One region of the Streptosporangium heterodermiicola genome, then DNA from elsewhere that is predicted to be linked to it. Evidence: riboswitches for the same ligand, from Rfam matches in the RefSeq annotation. Region 1 holds a riboswitch; each other region holds the start of a gene.
What was found. A riboswitch is a leader RNA that binds a small molecule or an ion and turns the genes downstream of it on or off. The one in region 1 is predicted to bind cyclic di-AMP.
Positions count from the first base shown of each region.

Region 2: it holds a riboswitch for cyclic di-AMP, as region 1 does, so the genes downstream of both, ACSC1Q_RS05690 (CHAP domain-containing protein) here and ACSC1Q_RS13335 (hypothetical protein) in region 1, are expected to answer to the same signal.
Region 3: it holds a riboswitch for cyclic di-AMP, as region 1 does, so the genes downstream of both, ACSC1Q_RS19365 (C40 family peptidase) here and ACSC1Q_RS13335 (hypothetical protein) in region 1, are expected to answer to the same signal.
Region 4: it holds a riboswitch for cyclic di-AMP, as region 1 does, so the genes downstream of both, ACSC1Q_RS02935 (C40 family peptidase) here and ACSC1Q_RS13335 (hypothetical protein) in region 1, are expected to answer to the same signal.

Region 1 is NZ_JBPJSR010000005.1:221,243-225,313, reverse strand. It holds gene ACSC1Q_RS13345 (hypothetical protein) at 1-63, shown strand, start outside; gene ACSC1Q_RS13340 (alpha/beta fold hydrolase) at 183-1,043, opposite strand; gene ACSC1Q_RS13335 (hypothetical protein) at 1,200-2,027, opposite strand; cyclic di-AMP (ydaO/yuaA leader) riboswitch at 2,288-2,438, opposite strand; gene ACSC1Q_RS13330 (DUF4253 domain-containing protein) at 2,781-3,671, opposite strand; gene ACSC1Q_RS13325 (IclR family transcriptional regulator) at 3,929-4,071, shown strand, end outside.
Region 2 is NZ_JBPJSR010000002.1:417,242-421,312, forward strand. It holds gene ACSC1Q_RS05685 (ABC transporter substrate-binding protein) at 1-339, opposite strand, end outside; gene ACSC1Q_RS05690 (CHAP domain-containing protein) at 1,053-1,745, opposite strand; cyclic di-AMP (ydaO/yuaA leader) riboswitch at 1,764-1,902, opposite strand; gene ACSC1Q_RS05695 (hypothetical protein) at 2,714-3,682, shown strand; gene ACSC1Q_RS05700 (DUF6716 putative glycosyltransferase) at 3,783-4,071, shown strand, end outside.
Region 3 is NZ_JBPJSR010000008.1:196,798-200,868, forward strand. It holds gene serA (phosphoglycerate dehydrogenase) at 63-1,652, shown strand; gene ACSC1Q_RS19365 (C40 family peptidase) at 2,150-2,758, opposite strand; cyclic di-AMP (ydaO/yuaA leader) riboswitch at 2,746-2,979, opposite strand; gene ACSC1Q_RS19370 (3-isopropylmalate dehydrogenase) at 3,120-4,071, shown strand, end outside.
Region 4 is NZ_JBPJSR010000001.1:728,389-732,459, forward strand. It holds gene ACSC1Q_RS02925 (M48 family metallopeptidase) at 1-612, opposite strand, end outside; gene ACSC1Q_RS02930 (hypothetical protein) at 609-1,451, opposite strand; gene ACSC1Q_RS02935 (C40 family peptidase) at 1,678-2,097, opposite strand; cyclic di-AMP (ydaO/yuaA leader) riboswitch at 2,327-2,486, opposite strand; gene ACSC1Q_RS02940 (hypothetical protein) at 2,835-3,008, opposite strand; gene ACSC1Q_RS02945 (C40 family peptidase) at 3,097-4,053, opposite strand.

The sequences.
Region 1 (4,071 bases):
CGGGCCAACCTCGCGCTCGCGCGGCACGTCCTGCGCGGCATCGAGGAGAAGCTCGAAGTGTGATCCTCCGGTGCGGCCCGCGCCCCGGGAGGCACGGACCGCACCGGAGCCCTCCCCGAGCTTCCCCGGGCCTCCCCGGGCCTCCCCGGGCCGTTCCGGAGCTTCACCTGAAAGGCCGGAGGTCAACGCCCGGAGTCGGCGGCGGTGGTGAGCTCGTCGATCGCGTCGACGAAGGCGGGCCAGAGCTCGGCGGGCAGGTCGTGGCCCATGCCCGGGAAGGTGATCAGCCGGGCGCCGGGGATCGCGTCGGCCGTGGCGATCCCGGCGGGCAGCGGGACGAGCGGGTCGTCCTCCCCGTGCAGCACGAGAGCCGGGACCGCGAGCTCCTTGAGCCGGGGCGCGCGGTCGCCGGAGGCCATGATCGCGGCCACCTGCCTGGCCGTGCCCGCCGGGTCGTACGACCGGTCGTAGCCCAGCCCGGCGATCTCGGCGTTCCACTCCCGGTCGAACGGGTAGCCGGGCGAGCCGACTGCCGCGCAGTTGTCGAGGGCCCGCCGGATCGCGCTCTCGCGGTCGGGCGTGAAGGCCGGCATGAGCACGTCGGGGTCGGTCAGCAGGGCAGCCCCCGGGCTCGGGGTGGACATGATCGAGGTGAGGCTGCGCACCCGGTGCGGGTGGCGGATCGCGAGTGACTGCGCGATCATCCCGCCCATCGAGAGGCCGACCACGTGAGCCGTGTCCCAGCCGAGCGCGTCGAGCAGCCCGGCGGAGTCGTCGGCCATGTCGCCCAGCAGGTAGGGGACCTCTCCGCTCCCGTCGAGGGCGGGCGTCCCCGCCTCGCCCAGGTGGGTGCTCTCGCCGCTGTCGCGGTTGTCGAAACGCACCACGTGGTACCCGCGATCCGCGAGCAGCGCGCAGAACCTCTCGTCCCACTGGATCATCTGGCAACCGAGGCCCGTGATCAGCAGGAGGGGCCGGGCCCCCGGGAAGCCGAAGGTTTCGTAGGCGATCTCGATGCCGTTCGCCGGGGCCCGCAGAGTCATGGCGCTCCTACCGTCCTTGCTGGTTACGCGGGACAGAATGCCATTCGGGGGAAAGCCGGCCACCGGCGGGGTGGGATCTCCCCCGGGAGGGCCATGGCCGGGGCCCCGCCAAAGAGAGTCGGAGCGGGGGAACTCCGGCGGGGCGCGACCTCCGGCTCAGTTCTTCCCGGCGCCGATCCCGGCGGCGCGGGCGCCGGCGACGGCCACGCCCGCCGGGGTGTGCAGGGAGGCGGGCTCGACCATGACCTTGGGCTTGCCGGCCCACGGCCGCACCGCGGCGCTCGCCAGCTGGGTCTGCACGCCTATGCCCAGTTCCTGGGCCTTGGCGAAGACGACCGTCGGGGGCTTGGCCGGGCTGTTGTCCCTGCGGCTCCAGGCGCCGGTGGAGAACGCGACGGGGTGGTTCTTGATCCCCGTACCGCCGCCCCACTTGGTGACCACGTACTTGATGTCGATGTGGCCCATGCCGCCGTTGCCGTCCACGCCGAGCGTGCCGGCGTTGAACGTTCCACCGGTCAGGTCGGCGAAGGTCTTGGCGTCGATGTCGATCATGATGCCCTGGTTCGAGGGCGAGCCGGGACCGCGGTCGCCGACGAAGAACTTGGCCTTCTTGCCCTTGTAGATGAGGTAGCCCTCGGTGAGCAGGGGCCAGCTCGGGCTGGCGATCATGCCCTTCTGCATCGGCCTGCCGCTCGCGGGCAGACCGGTGTCACCGGCCCGGCCGGAGGAGTCGTCCCAGAAGTAGGAGGCCGTGGTCGCGCCCTGGAGGAGGACGGTCTCGGCACTGGCCTTCGCCACGCCGACCTCGGGGTCGGCGGTGGCGGCGAAGCAGGTGGTGGCGGGCAGCGCCAGGGCGACACCGGCGGAGGCGAGGACGCTCGCACCGACCAGGGCGGCGGCCGCGAGACGCTTGCCGCGAGGATTGTCGTTCTGCCAGGTGGACTTGCTCAGGCCGTTCTTGTGCATACCAAAGAAGGGGCGCATGGAGAAAAGGCTCTTTCGCGAGGGAACGGGGCAGCCATGTGCGACACACCGAAGGGGGTGCACTGGCGGGGACGCGCTCGTCGGAAAAGGGGGCGTAGCCGGAATCTCAGGCAATCGCTACGCGGAGCACGATCTGGAAGCTGCCGCGATCGGGGCGGCGAGAGGGTCGGGGGGACGGGGGATGTCGGGGGGAAGAAAAGTCAGGTGGTCGGCACGGACACGGGGTGCACCGACGTGGTGACGCGGTGATCCATGAGGGGATCTCCTCTCCATCTCGTCTACCGGGTTAGCTGACGGGTTCGGGCGGTGGAGTTGCCCTATCGCCGCGCGGTCGCGGCGGATTCACCCCGGAAAAGTGGTTCCCCGGCTCCGGAGCCCGTAGGGGCCCTCGGGATTCGACGTCGGCCGGCCGCTCCCTCTTGTGAAGGGCAGGTCGCCTACCGATAACTGTGGACACTACCCACCAAAACCGGACAAAGCAAAGCAAACACCATGAAAACCCCAGAAGATCTACCTACAACCTTCAAGGAAGCCTCATCGATCGCCCCATCAGGCCAACAACCGTCCTACCAGCACGGATGTCTCCCCCATGTCGAGGATCGCCTCCGGAACCCCGCCCCGGCCCCGTTTCCGGGCCTCATCCCGGGACGTCGCGCCCACGGGTCCCGTACGGGGGGAATCACGCCTCGCGGGTCGAGCCCACACCGGCCGATCCCCGTCCCGGGACACCACGCCCGCCGGGCCCCGCCCCGTTCAGTCCCACCAGAACGACCAGGCGTTCCTGCCCTTGATCTGCTCGGCGTAGTCGATGAGGTTCCCCGCCCCCTGGATGATGCTGTCGGGGCAGAACGTCCAGTGCTCAGCGGCGACGTGCAGGGCGTGCTCCGAGGTCGTCGGGGGCGCGGCGACGCTGAGGTCGAGGGTGTTGAAGCCCATCCCGACCACCCGTACCCCGAACCTGTCCTCCCAGCTCCGCACGACGGCCGCGAGCGGGACCATCCACTCGTTGTGGTTCAGGGCGCCCTGCCAGCCCATGACGGCGAGGGCGTCGGCCCCGCGCTCGACCGCGACGAGCCCGAGCGGGGTCCTGCGCTCGGCCACCAGACCGGCGTACCAGTCGGCGACCACGCCGGGATCGGCGGCGAGCCTGCCCGAGGGGGCCGGTCCCGGACACTCGGGACCGAAGGGGTCGAGCAGCTCCAGCTGGTCGGCGTTGGCCCTGGCGATCCAGTCGGACCACACCTCGGCCATGAACGCGGCGGCGTGGTAGTTGTCGATCTGCCCGGCCGTGTCCGGGGCGATCTGGCCGGCCGACCAGGGCTGGACGGAGTCCTCAAGCAGCACCGGCCACAGGCCCGACCGCTCGTGCTGGGCCCTCAGCCGGGCCCAGTACTCGCCGGAGACCGCCACCTCGCTGAGCCAGAACGCCGGACGGCGACGGACGGCGAGCTGAGCGTAACCGGGGTCGGGCCACACCACGTCCCCCGGCGGCAGCTCCACCGAGAGCCTCCTGCCCGCGCCCTCCCCGGTCCCGTCGCCGCCCTCGCTCCCGTCTGCCCTGTCGGCTCCGTTGGCCCTGTCGGCTTCGTCGGCGAACAGCTGGCCCAGAACTGGCGGAAGTCGCTCGCTCTCGCAATCGCTCATCTCTACCGATCCGATCCTGACCACGGACCAATTTTGGCCTGTCAACCACCCCGAGGGACAGTTCTGCCCTGGTCCAGGCAAAAATTATCGGTATCGCGGAGAACGGAACCGGGTGGGTACCCACCCTCCGCCGCCCTGCCCGGCTGTACGCGATTTGTTGTGCAGTGCAGAACGTTGTGCTGCAAAGTCGCCATGGAGCGGCGTACTCGCCTACCTTGACCAGGTATTCGATTGCCGGATCACAATGGGAATCCGCGATGAGTGAGCCCGCTCCCGAACGCAACCAGTCCGCCTCGCTCCGACGCGCCCTCGCCGTTCTCGCGCACGTGCGCGACCACGCGGGCGCGGGCCACGGCCTGTCGCTCACCCGGCTCGCCGAGGCGCTCGGCCTGTCCAAGAG
Region 2 (4,071 bases), on a different contig from region 1:
CTCGTCCAGGGCGATGATGTCGGCCGCGCCGCTGTTGGCCTGCAGGCGCTGTAGCAGCTGCGGGAGGTAGACGTCCTCGAACCGGTCGGTCAGGTTCTGGTACTTGACCTGGATGTTCGGGTGCGCCGCGTTCCACGTCTCCACGGCCTTGTCGTAGCCGAAGTTCTCGCCGCCGCCGAAGGTGTGCACGGTGATGGTCACCGGCTCGGCCGCCGCGGCGGAGCCGCCGTTCGCGGCGGGCGTGGCGGGCTCGCTGGAGCTGCACGACGTGACGGCCAGGGCGGTGGCCGCCATGACCGCGACGGCGGCGAGCCTGCCGTGCCGCTTGTTGTTCAACATTCCGGACCCCTCTCAGGTGGTCGCCCGAATCATTGGGAGGCGACATCGCGGACCGGTCCCCGACAAACGCGGTCCTCGTGACGAGGTCGTTCCTCAATGTGCTTTGGGAGCGCTCCCACGAAGAGTGGACGATGGGCAACCGGGACGTCAATATGCCGAAACTCAACCGTTACATCCGGCCGTTTTAGGCAGGACTATTGGTACCAAACCTGCACAAAGATCTCATCAAGATGATTGGGAGCGCTCCCATCTCACGGACATACAGTCGGGGCATTTCGTGTCCGCGCGGGGGCGGGGGACGCCGATCGGGGTCGAGGGTGGCTCCCTCGGCGGGCGCCCGCTGAGGGCTGTCAAGAGGGTGTCAGGAGGGGGTCGGGGAGGGCGGCGAGGGACCCCGGCCACCGGAGCCGGGCCGGGGGAGGGGGCGAGGAGACGCCATCGGAGCCAGGGGAGGGGGGGACGTTCCCGGGGAGGGACGAGGGGGGAGGTGCGGAACGCTCCCGGAAGTCGGGAGAGGGGGACACGTAACGCTCCCGGGATCGGGCGAGGGGGCGCGGGACGCTCCCGGGGGGAGGGGGGACGCGGAACGCTCCCGGGGGCGTCGCCTGTTCGGGCGACGCCCCCGGGAGCGTGTGGACCGGGCCGCCGTTCACCGGCGGGGGGCCGGGACGCCCGCGCCGCAGGGGAGGACGGGTGCGGGTGGCGGGGGCGGGTCAGTTGGAGTAGACGGGGTAGCCGTAGCCGACGACCTGGGAGACGGGCCGGACGCGCTGCTCGACGTCGCCGTTGCCGGTGTTGCCCTCGATCGTGGTGATCGTGCCGTCCCCGTTGTCCTTCTTCACGAAGCCGACGTGGTCGATGCCGTCGATGGTCTTGCCGCCGGCCCAGTCGAAGTAGACGACGGCGCCGGGGGTGGGGATGGTGCCCCAGTGCCCGTTGTTCTTGAACCACTTGGCGTGGGCCACGGTGTAGGCGTCCCAGCCCATGGTGGGGCGGATGCCGGCCATCTCGCCGACCCAGGAGACGAACATCGCGCACCAGGGGGCGTTGGCGTAGTCGTACACGGTACTGCCGCCGTCGCGGGCGAGGGTCTCCTTGGCCCGGGGGCTCGACATGTACCAGGAGTGGAACTTGGTGCCGCCGCCCTGGGCGTTCTCGCGGACGCCGATCTGCTTGGAGGCGATGTCCAGGACCTTCGCCGCGGAGACCTTGGGGAGCCTCTCGGCCACGATCTGCAGGGGGGTCTTCGCGACCTTGGAGGCCTGCGCCTGGGTGTCGACGGGCGGGGCGTTCACGACGCCGTGGCCGTCGGCCAGTGCGGTGCCGGTGGTGCCGGTCGCCAGGGCGACGCACGCGCCCATGATGGCGCATGCCGCGCGGGGAGTGGAGATGAGGCGATGGGTCATACGGGGGTTCGACTCCTTGCTTCGCTTCCATTCCGCCTACCGGGTTAGCTGACGGGTTCGGGCTGGGAAGTGCCCTACGGCGCACAGGTGCGCTGATTCACCCCAGGAACGTGGTTCCCCGGTTCCGCAGACCTCGCGGATTCGGCGGCCGTGCTCACCGTCGGCGGAAAGGTCTCCGCCGGGTGGGACACGGTCGGGCAATGTGACGGCAATGCACAGACCTGGATAGACCTAGGCAATTGCCATGAATAGGACGAAGGTACGTCAGGGGGACAGACGATTACAAGTAGGACATATTGCCCTGGCTTGGGAATACGTCCGAACCGGGGAGGTGTTGCACGGTGCCGTCCGACTGAGGGGTGGGGTGAGGCGGCCCCGGCCACGCCCCTCCCCGGCGGGGCGGGAGGACACCCCGCCGGGACCGGGACCCCCTGTCTCCACGGCGATCCGGATTTTCCGGACCCGCCCGCGAGTTGCCGGCCGGAGGGGGCTGTGACGCACGGGTGAGGCTCCGGCCGGGGGGTGACGCACTCGGTCAAGTATCGAACAGGTTTTCGATGGTAAAAAGTATTCGGATGGTAGGGGTTCTCCCATGAAGGGCCGGAGCCGACGTGCCGGATCCGGCTGCTCCGGGCCCGTGTCCAGAAGAGTTTTCGCAGCTCAGGGACGCGGCAGAGGGAGGCGGGCAGGCCTCGCCGCCCGGAAGGTAAAGAGACGCGCTCGACGGGGCTCCGCGGCCCCGCGAAGGTAAAGGTGTCGGGCAAAGGAACGCGCTTTCCCCCAGGCCTCGTCGCGCACGCGGGTAAAGACCGGACGATCATCATCAAGCGCGCGTGGTCGGCTGTTCACCCGCAGTTCCCGGGCGCTTAAGGACACCGGGTTAGGTTGTGGCAGTCGTGAACGGGTCATCGCCCGGCGTGGAGGACGGCCGAGACCACGCGCGGGATCAGGGTTCGGCCGTTGCCTGGGTGGAGTCACCGCTGCAGATGCTCTGCGCGGTGGAGGCCCACCACGCCGGGCTGCTCGGCGCCCGCAGCCATCTCGTGCCCAGGGCGAAACTCCGCCCGCTGGCCGTGACGGGCCGCGAGCTGGGCCGTCTCACCCTGCCGAGCGGGCTGGAGCTCACCGCGGCCAGGCCGGACATGCCCCGGCCGCGCCGGGGGGAGACCTGGGTGGTGGGCGACGCCTTCTCCGGCAAGGTCCAGTTCCGCTGGCTCACCGCGCTCCCCGGCCGGATCGTGATCGTCGACGACGGGCTCGCCACCATCAGGCTCCTGGAACTGCTCACCGGCAGGCTGGGAACACCCTTGCTGCGGGCGAGGGCGAAGGTCGGAAGGCTCAGGACCGCCCTCGGCGCGGCGGCCGGGCTCAGGCTGCGCGCCGCCGCCCGCTCGGGACGGCTGTCGATCTTCACCGCGCTGCCCGTGCCCCCCGACCTGGCGAAGGCCGTACGCGCCGGGGGAGCCGAGCTGGTCACCCACGACTTCGCCTGGCTGCGGTCCCAGCCGCTGCGCGCGCCCCGCCCCGAGGAGCGCACCGTCGTCCTCGGCACCTCGCTGGTCCGCAACGGCCTGATCCACCGCGACCGCTACTTCACCTGGCTCGCCGGGCTCGGTTCGGCCGGTCCGGTGGCCTACTTCCCGCACCGCCGCGAGGATCCCGACGATCTCGTCCGGGTCGGGGAGCAGCCGGGGATCACCGTCTACGACGGCGGGACCCCCGCCGAGATGACCCTGCGCGGGCTCGCCGCCGAGCAGCGGGTGCTCAGCCTGCCGTCCACCGCGGTCACCTCCCTGCGAGTCCTGCTCTCGGCCAGGGGTGTCGCCGTGGAGACGGTGGACGTCCCCGACGAGTGGTGGACGGCCGAGGCTGTTCCCTCACTCCGCTCCCACCTGTCGCGGTTCGCCCATCACGACACGGGAGTCACCGGGTCATGACCCCGTGGCCGACGCCCGGCGGGCCCGCCGGGCCGCCTCTCCATTTACGAAACCGCATGAAAACCGCGCGAAACCGGGGATTCCCCGCCGGAGGTTCTCTTTGAAGGTCCTGGCCGTGGCCGACTCCGACTCCTACCTGAAGTGGGCGGCCTGCCTGCTGAGGGACCTGCCCTCGGGCTGCGAGACAGAGCTGGCGGTCATCCGTACCCCCATCACCCCGTCGCCGGCGCAGATCCACGCCGCCGTCGCCGGCTCGGCGGCCGACCCGCCCGTGCTGTCGGCCCGCGCGCTGCGCCGGGCCGCGGAGCGCCTGCGGCCCGACGTGGTGCTCGTCGCCTGTACGGGACCCGTGGTGGACGTGCTGGCCGGCGAGGTGCTGGCCGGGTTGC
Region 3 (4,071 bases), on a different contig from region 1:
ACAAGCGCCGATAGACTACGTGAGGTCCGTGCACCCCTCACCGTCTAGTAAGGATCCAGCCTGTGAACAAGCCCGTCGTACTGGTCGCTGAGGAACTTTCCGAGGCCGGTCTCGCGGTTCTGGGCGCGGACTTCGAAGTCCGCCACACCGACGGCGCCGACCGTGCCCAGTTCCTGCCCGCCCTCGCCGACGTGGACGCGCTCATCGTGCGCAGCGCCACGCAGGTCGACGCCGAGGCGATCGCCAACGCCCCCAAGCTCCGCGTCGTCGCCCGTGCGGGCGTCGGCCTGGACAACGTCGACGTGGAGGCCGCCACCAAGGCCGGTGTCATGGTCGTCAACGCGCCGACCTCCAACATCACCAGCGCCGCCGAGCACACCGTCGCCCTCATCCTCGCCTCCGCCCGCAACGTCGCCCAGGCGCACTCCGCGCTCAAGGGCGGCGAGTGGAAGCGCTCGAAGTACACCGGCGTGGAGCTCGACGAGAAGGTCGTCGCGATCCTCGGCCTCGGCAAGATCGGCCAGTTGGTCGCGCAGCGCCTCCAGCCGTTCGGCGTCGAGCTGATCGCCTACGACCCCTACCTGCAGCCGGCCCGCGCCGCGCAGATGGGCGTCCGGCTGGTCTCGCTGGAGGAGGCCCTGAGCGAGGCCGACTTCATCACCGTGCACCTGCCCAAGTCGAAGGAGACCATCGGTCTCATCGGCGACAGGGAGCTCCACACGGTCAAGCCGAACGTCCGCCTCATCAACGTCGCCCGCGGCGGCATCATCGACGAGAACGCCCTCTACTCCGCGATCAAGGAGGGCCGCGTCGCCGGCGCCGGCATCGACGTGTTCCCGAAGGAGCCGGTCACCGACAGCCCGCTCTTCGAGCTCGACCAGGTCGTCGTCACCCCGCACCTCGGCGCCTCCACCCACGAGGCCCAGGAGAAGGCCGGCACCCAGGTCGCGCGCAGCGTGAAGCTCGCGCTCGCCGGGGAGTTCGTGCCGGACGCGGTCAACGTCCAGGGCGGCGCCGTCGCCGAGGACGTCAAGCCGGGCCTGCCGCTGGCCGAGAAGCTCGGCCGGGTGTTCACCGCCCTCGCGGGCGAGGTCGCCACCAAGCTCGACGTCGAGGTGCGCGGCGAGATCGCCTCCCACGACGTCCGCGTGCTGGAGCTGGCCGCGCTCAAGGGCGTCTTCACCGACGTGGTCGAGGACTCGGTCACCTACGTCAACGCCCCGCTGCTGGCCAAGGACCGCGGCGTGTCGGTCGAGCTGATCACCAGCTCCGAGAGCCCCGACTGGCGCAACGTCGTGACGGTCCGCGGCGTCCTCGCCGACGGCCGCGCGATCTCGGTCTCCGGCACCCTGGCCGGGCCGAGGCAGATCACGAAGATCGTCGAGGTCAACGGCTACCAGATGGAGATCGAGCCGACCGACCACCTGTCGTTCTTCACCTACACCGACCGCCCCGGCATCGTCGGCGTGGTCGGCCGCATCCTCGGCGACCACTCGATCAACATCGCCTCGATGCAGGTGGCCCGTGACGTCAAGGGCGGCAAGGCGCTCATCGCGCTCACCGTCGACACCGCCATCCCGGCCGAGGTGATCGACCAGATCGGCTCGGAGATCGGCGCCGACAGCGGCCGCTCGGTCGACCTGGCCGACTAGCCGGAAAAGCCCAGGTGGCCGCCACCCCGGAGACCGGGGCGGCGGCCACCTCTCGTCTCAGCATGTGAGAAGTGTGTACGCCGGACGAGACGGTGTTTCCACCGCCGGGTAACCTGGAGTGAAATGCGCCAGGTTCTCGTAATTCCTACCTGCCGCGGCGAGGCCTGACAGGGGCAGGCCGGCGACTCGCCGCGGTGTCGTGGCGCGTGCCGGCTCCAAGCCCCCGCCGCCGGTCCGTGATCCGGACCCGCGACATCAGGCCTGGTCGGAGTCCCGACCGGAGTCTCGACCACCTTCCTTGCTGGCATGCGACCGAGACGAGATTCGCCATGTACGACATGTATCCCTGGAACCGTCCCGACGAGACCGAGGACGAGGCCGCCGACGCGCTCCAGACCGCTCTGGACCGCAGGGACAACGGTGGTGTCCCCACCCGCTGAACCCGTTCTCGCCGCCGGGGTCTCCACTGTCTCCCGGCGGTGATCCGCCGGCGTGTCTCATCCGCCGGTCACGGTCTCGGTCGCGAGCTCGACCCGCTTGGCCAGCTGAACACCCTGCGGGTCGGGGCGCACCGCGCCGGCGAAGGACTCGCGGCGCCAGGAGTCGAGTTTCTCCTCCTTGACCACGTCGCCGGTCTGCGGGGCGTGCACCATGTAGCCGGGTTTCGTGATCATGCCGACGTGGCCGAGGCCGCTGAAGAAGACCAGGTCACCGGGCTTGAGATTCTTCCAGGCGATCTTCTTGGAGAAGGCGGCGTACTGGTCGTTGGTGACGCGGGGGAGCTTGATCCCGGCGGCGCCGTAGGCGCGGAGCACCAGGCCGGAGCAGTCGAAGCCGCCGTGGCCGGTGCCGCCCCAGACGTAGGGCGTTCCCTGCTTGGACAGGGCCCACTTCACGGCTTTCTGCCAGGCGGGCCTGACGGCCACGGCCTTCAGGGCCTCTCTCAGCGCGGGGGTGTTGAGCGCGGCGGGCCCGGGGGCGGGGGGCGGGGAGGCGGCCAGGGCGGCGGGTGAGGTCGCGCACACCGCGGCGCCGACGACGATCATGGAGGCGGAGATGGACAGGACGCGGGGGAGAACTGTGCCGGACAGGATGATTCCTTCCATAAGGCCGGCCGGGTGAGCTGTCGGGCTCGGGCGTGGAGGCCGCCCTACGGCGCGAGAACGCGCTGATTCGCCCCAAGGAATCCACCTGACGACGGCCGGGAACGGCGCTCCGGGGGAGGAGCGGGGTTCCCGAGGCCAGGTAGATCCCGTAAAGAGTGGTTCCCCGGCTCCGTGCGGGCCCGGTAAGGGGATGGCCCGTACGGATTAGGCATTGATGTGAATGGGAGGACCATAACCAAACCTCACGAAACGGTCAATAGGAAGCAAAAATGGACAAAACGATCAGGGGGTCCGACGGGCGAGCGTGTCCGGAGGATGAGACCGTTGTTCGATCACCGAGACGGACCGGTAAGGTGCCTGCATGGATTCGCGTAACATTCGCCTGGCGGTCATCCCCGGGGACGGAATCGGAGTCGAGGTCGTCACCGAGGGGCTGAAGGTCCTCGAAGCGGTCGGCACGAAGGTGGAGACCACCACCTACGACCTCGGCGCCAAGCGCTACCACGAGACCGGCGAGACCCTGCCCGACACGGTCCTCGACGAGCTGCGCGGATACGACGCGATCCTGCTCGGCGCGGTCGGCGACCCCAGCGTGCCCCCGGGCATCCTGGAGCGCGACCTGCTGCTCAAGCTCCGCTTCCGGCTCGACCACTACGTGAACCTCCGCCCGGTCAAGCTCTTCCCCGGCGTCGAGACGCCGCTGGGCAGGGCCCGCCCCGAGGACATCGACATGATCGTCGTCCGCGAGGGCACCGAGGGTCCGTACGCCGGCGCGGGTGGCGTCATGCGCCGGGGCACGCCGCACGAGATCGCCACCCAGGAGTCTCTGAACACCGCGTACGGCGTCGAGCGCGTCGTGCGCTACGCCTTCGACAAGGCGCAGGGCCGCCCCCGCGGGAAGCTGACCCTGGTCCACAAGACCAACGTGCTCACCTACGCCGGTGACCTCTGGGCCCGCACCTTCGACCGCGTCGGCCTGGAGTATCCCGACGTCCAGACCGACTACTGCCACGTCGACGCGGCCTCGATGTTCTTCGTCAGCCAGCCCGAGCGCTTCGACGTGATCGTCACCGACAACCTCTTCGGCGACATCCTCACCGACATCGGCGCGGCGATCGCCGGTGGCATCGGCCTCGCGGCGAGCGGCAACGTCAACCCCGACCGCACCGCGCCGAGCATGTTCGAGCCGGTTCACGGCAGCGCCCCCGACATCGCGGGCCAGGGCAAGGCCGACCCGACCGCCACGATCCTGTCGATCGCCATGCTCCTCGATCACCTGGGCCTGGCCGCCGAGGCCGCCAGGGTCGAGCGGG
Region 4 (4,071 bases), on a different contig from region 1:
CGGCTCGATGAGCACCGGGTAGGCGAAGGAGGCGGCCACGGTCAGGACGAACGCCCCGCCCGCCGCGGGGATCCACCAGCGCCGGTAGCGCCGCGCCAGCGCGATCACCGCCAGCACCATGATCGCGTTCAGCGCGGTGCCGATGCCGGTGCTCTTCGCCCGGTCGGCCGCCCAGGCGGGCCAGGCCTGGGTGGACAGCCCGAACTCGCGCAGGTAGCCCTCCGACCACATCCCCAGGGGCCACCGCAGGATCGCCACGGCCACCGACAGCGCCAGCACGCCGAGGAGCGCCCGCAGCCACCACGGCCCCGGCAGCCGGTCGGCGAGCCGCGCGCCCAGCGGGGTGGCCACCAGCACCCCCGCCACGAGCAGCGTCAGGCCGAGCGACAGGTAACCGGGAAGGCTGACCAGCGCGTCGAACGTCTCGGACCTGGTGATCTGCTCGGCGGTGAAGTCGCGGGCCGGATCGGGAACGACGGCCGGGGCCCCCTCGGGCAGCGCCCTCCAGGGCGTGGTGAACGCCACGACCGCCAGCGTGACCACCCCCAGCACGGCCAGCGCCCACCCCGCCGACCGCACGCCCGAGGGCGTGTCCGTCGTGCTCAGCGTCACGTGAGTTCCTTCCTGAGGTAGTCGCGCCAGGCTCCGGTGAACTCGGCCACCGTCAGGCCGAGCGTGCTCCCGACATCGCTACCGTAGAGCCTCACCAGCGCCTTCTCCCCGAAGCGCTCCGCGACGAACCTGCAGGCGAGCCACGCCTCCTCGTACGCCTGCGCGAGCCTCGGCGCGCCGGGGGCGAAGTCGGCCGGGCCGGGGAGCCTGGCGGGCAGGACGCCCGAGCGCACCTCGGCGGCCAGCTCGGCGGCGGCCGTGCGCACCGCGATCCCGGCGTCGCGGTAGCCCGCGTAGTCGGCGAAGCCCTCCGACAGCCACATCGGCACCCGGCCGCCGCGGGTCGCGCCGGTGGCCACGTGGGCGAGCTCGTGGGTGATCACCACGTCCCTGCCGGTCTCGGTGAGCCTGGCGTACCCCGACGGCAGGACGATCACCCGGTCCGCGATCGCCATCGCGGCCAGTCCGTGGGTGCTCCCGGCCCCGGCGAGCGTCGCGGCCTCGGCGTCGGTGGCGGGGAAGAGGATCACCGCGGGGACCGGCCCCCAGATCGCCGCGATCGTCGCGCGGGCCCGGTCGGCCCTCGCCGCCAGATCCCGCAGGACGGCGGCGGGGACGCCGTGCCCGACCACGAGGGAGTGCTCGCCCCCGACGATGACCGCGGCGCCCGGCCACAGGTCGCGAGGGGACGTCCTGGCGCCGTACGAGAGGTGGGAGGCGGGGGTGGGCGGGAGCGGTGCGGCTCCGGCCAGGAGGGGTCCCGTCCCGGCGAACGGACCGGCGCTCATCAGCGCCAGCATCCCGGCGAGCACGGCGCGGCGCCCTTTCGGGACGGACATACGAGCCGATGGTACTCGAACGACATGGAACGGCCCCGGCCCTCCCGCGGGAGGGCCGGGGCCGCTTTTCCGTGCTCAGACAGGCGCTCGGGGCTTGGACAGGTGCTCACGCGCGGATCCCGGATCCCGGATGCCGTACTCACGCCCGGAACCCAGGACTCACGCACGGAACCCGGGCCCGTACGGAGCCTTGGCTCACGCGCGGGTCCCGGGTTCCGGGCGGGGCTCAGGCCCCGGGCCGTACCGCTCCGGCGAAGGCGGACCTGTAGTAGCCCGCCAGCCTCACGACACGGACCGTCTTGCCGCTGCTCGGTGAGTGGACCATCCTGCCCTTGCCGACGTACATGCCGACATGGCCCTTTCCACTGAAGAACAGCAGGTCACCGGGGTGCAACTTGCTCCACGAGACCTTCTTCCTGATCGACCTGTACTGGCTGTGCGTGATCCTGGGAAGGGACACGCCCGCCTTCCGCCAGGCGTATCGGACGAGCCCCGAGCAGTCGAACGCTCCGGGGCCGGAGGCTCCCCACCGGTACGGATCGCCGATCTGCTTCTTGGCCGCCGAGACCGCCTTGCCGGCCCGGACCTTCTGCAGTGCCGCCCTGGTCTTGCTCTTGGCCTTGGTCTTGGACACGGTCTTGGACACGGTCCCGGCCTGAGGGGCGGTCTTCGTGGTGCTCTCGGCCTTCTCGGAAACACCGGCCGCGCTGTTGACCAGTATCTCCGGGGGGCCGTCAGCCGCCGCCTGCGCCGCCGTGGGCCCCAGGGTGACCGCTCCGGCTGAGGCGGTCAGGGTGAGGGCGATGCCGCCGAGGGAAAGGCGGAAAAGGCGTGACAGACGGGGGTTGTGCGGGGTGGTAGACAGGATTTCTCCTTGGGACTTCCACTGATGCCTACCGGGTTAGCTGACGGGTTCGGGCTTGGAAGATGCCCTACGGCGCAAATGCGCCGATTCACCCCTGGCCACGCTGTGCTGGGCCTTTTGGGTCCCCGGTTCCATGCCTCCTGGCTGCATGGATTCGGCGGGCCGCCGTGATGAGCCCTGCCCCCGGCTGGGGGCACGGCGGCCGATTGGATTTCTATAGGGACACCGGCCCGAAGACCGACATTCGCCGCGACGGCGTGGCTTGCACGTCGCGACGCCAGAAGTTACCCCGATCTCCAACTTTCGGCAAAGCATTCGCCAAATCGGATGCCCGGCCAGTCCTATTGATCTTCCCGTTACCCCTGCTTAATGGCTATTTATGCTATTGAGATATGACTCTCGTCACACGAACGGAACCACTCCGACAAATAGCAATTTTTGTAATATTCATCACATCTTCCCGATCGAGGTTTGAACCTCGCGGATGGACCGATCCAGGGCGACCCGGCCGGGCGGTCTCAGCGCCTGACACGCGTGCAGGCGCCGTAGATCGACTGCCGGAAATCCACCTCGGTGATCTCGAACCCGGCGGCGTCGGGCATCGGTTCGAGCAGCCACCCGAAGGTGCCGTACCCGGTGCGCGGATGCTCGGCGTGGTCGTCGCGCGTGCTCGCAGGACAGGAAGCGCTCAAGGGCGGAGAGCCCGTCCTCGCGAGATGCGCCCCTCCGGCGCGAGGCGGGCCGGGACGGCCCGGGAAGGCCGGGGCCCGCCACACGGGGTCAGGGGCGGACGGCTCCGACGATGCGACGGCCGTAGGCGGACAGCGGGACGACCTTGACGACGTCGCCGGTCTGCGGGGCGTGCACGATCTGGCCGTTGCCCGCGTACATGCTGACGTGGCCGAGACCCTCGCTGAAGATGAGGTCGCCCGGCTGGAGCTCGCTCAGCGAGACCTTGCGGCTCGCGCCCCAGCTCCACTGCTCCCAGGTCGTGCGGGGGAGGCTGACCCCCCCGCTGCGCCAGGCGCCCTGGACCAGGCCGGAGCAGTCCCAGCCGCCGGGGCCCGTGCCACCGTACTGGTAGGGCTTGCCGACCTGGGCGAAGGCGAACTGCAGGGCGGCGCGGGCGTTGCCCGAGGCGGAACCGCTGTACTGGATCCCGGAGCTCTCGGGGTTGCCCGTCTTGAAGACGTTGAGCTCGCGCAGGATCTTCGTCTGGGCCCTGACCATCTTGTCGGCCTTGGTCTTCTCCTCGGCCAGGTCGTCACGCGTCTCGTCGGCCTCGGCGAGCGCGTCCTTGGCCTGGTCCCGGCTGGTCCGCAGCGCCTTGGTGGCCTCGTCGAAGGCGCTCAGGGACTGGGCGCGGGAGGTGGACATCTGGTCGGCGGCGGCCAGGCCGCTCAGCAGGGCGCCGGGGTCGGTCTGGTAGATCATGCCTTCCCAGCCGTTGACCACGCCGACCTGGTAGGTGCTGACGGCCATCGTGACGAGCTCCTTGCGCAGCCCGGCGACCTGGTCGTTCTGGCGGGTCAGGTTCTCGTTGAGCGTGCGGTACTTCTTCCTGGCCCGCTTCCACTTCTCCGAGGCCTGGTTGTACTTCTCGACGACCTGGTCGGCCTGCTCGTTGAGCTTCTCCAGCTTCTTCTTGGCCTGGGCGAGTGTCGGCTTCGGCTCGGCGAACGCTCCGCTCACCGGCAGCATCAGCAACGCGAGCGCGAGCCCGGCCGCCACCGGCATCCGAATCAGTCCAACCGG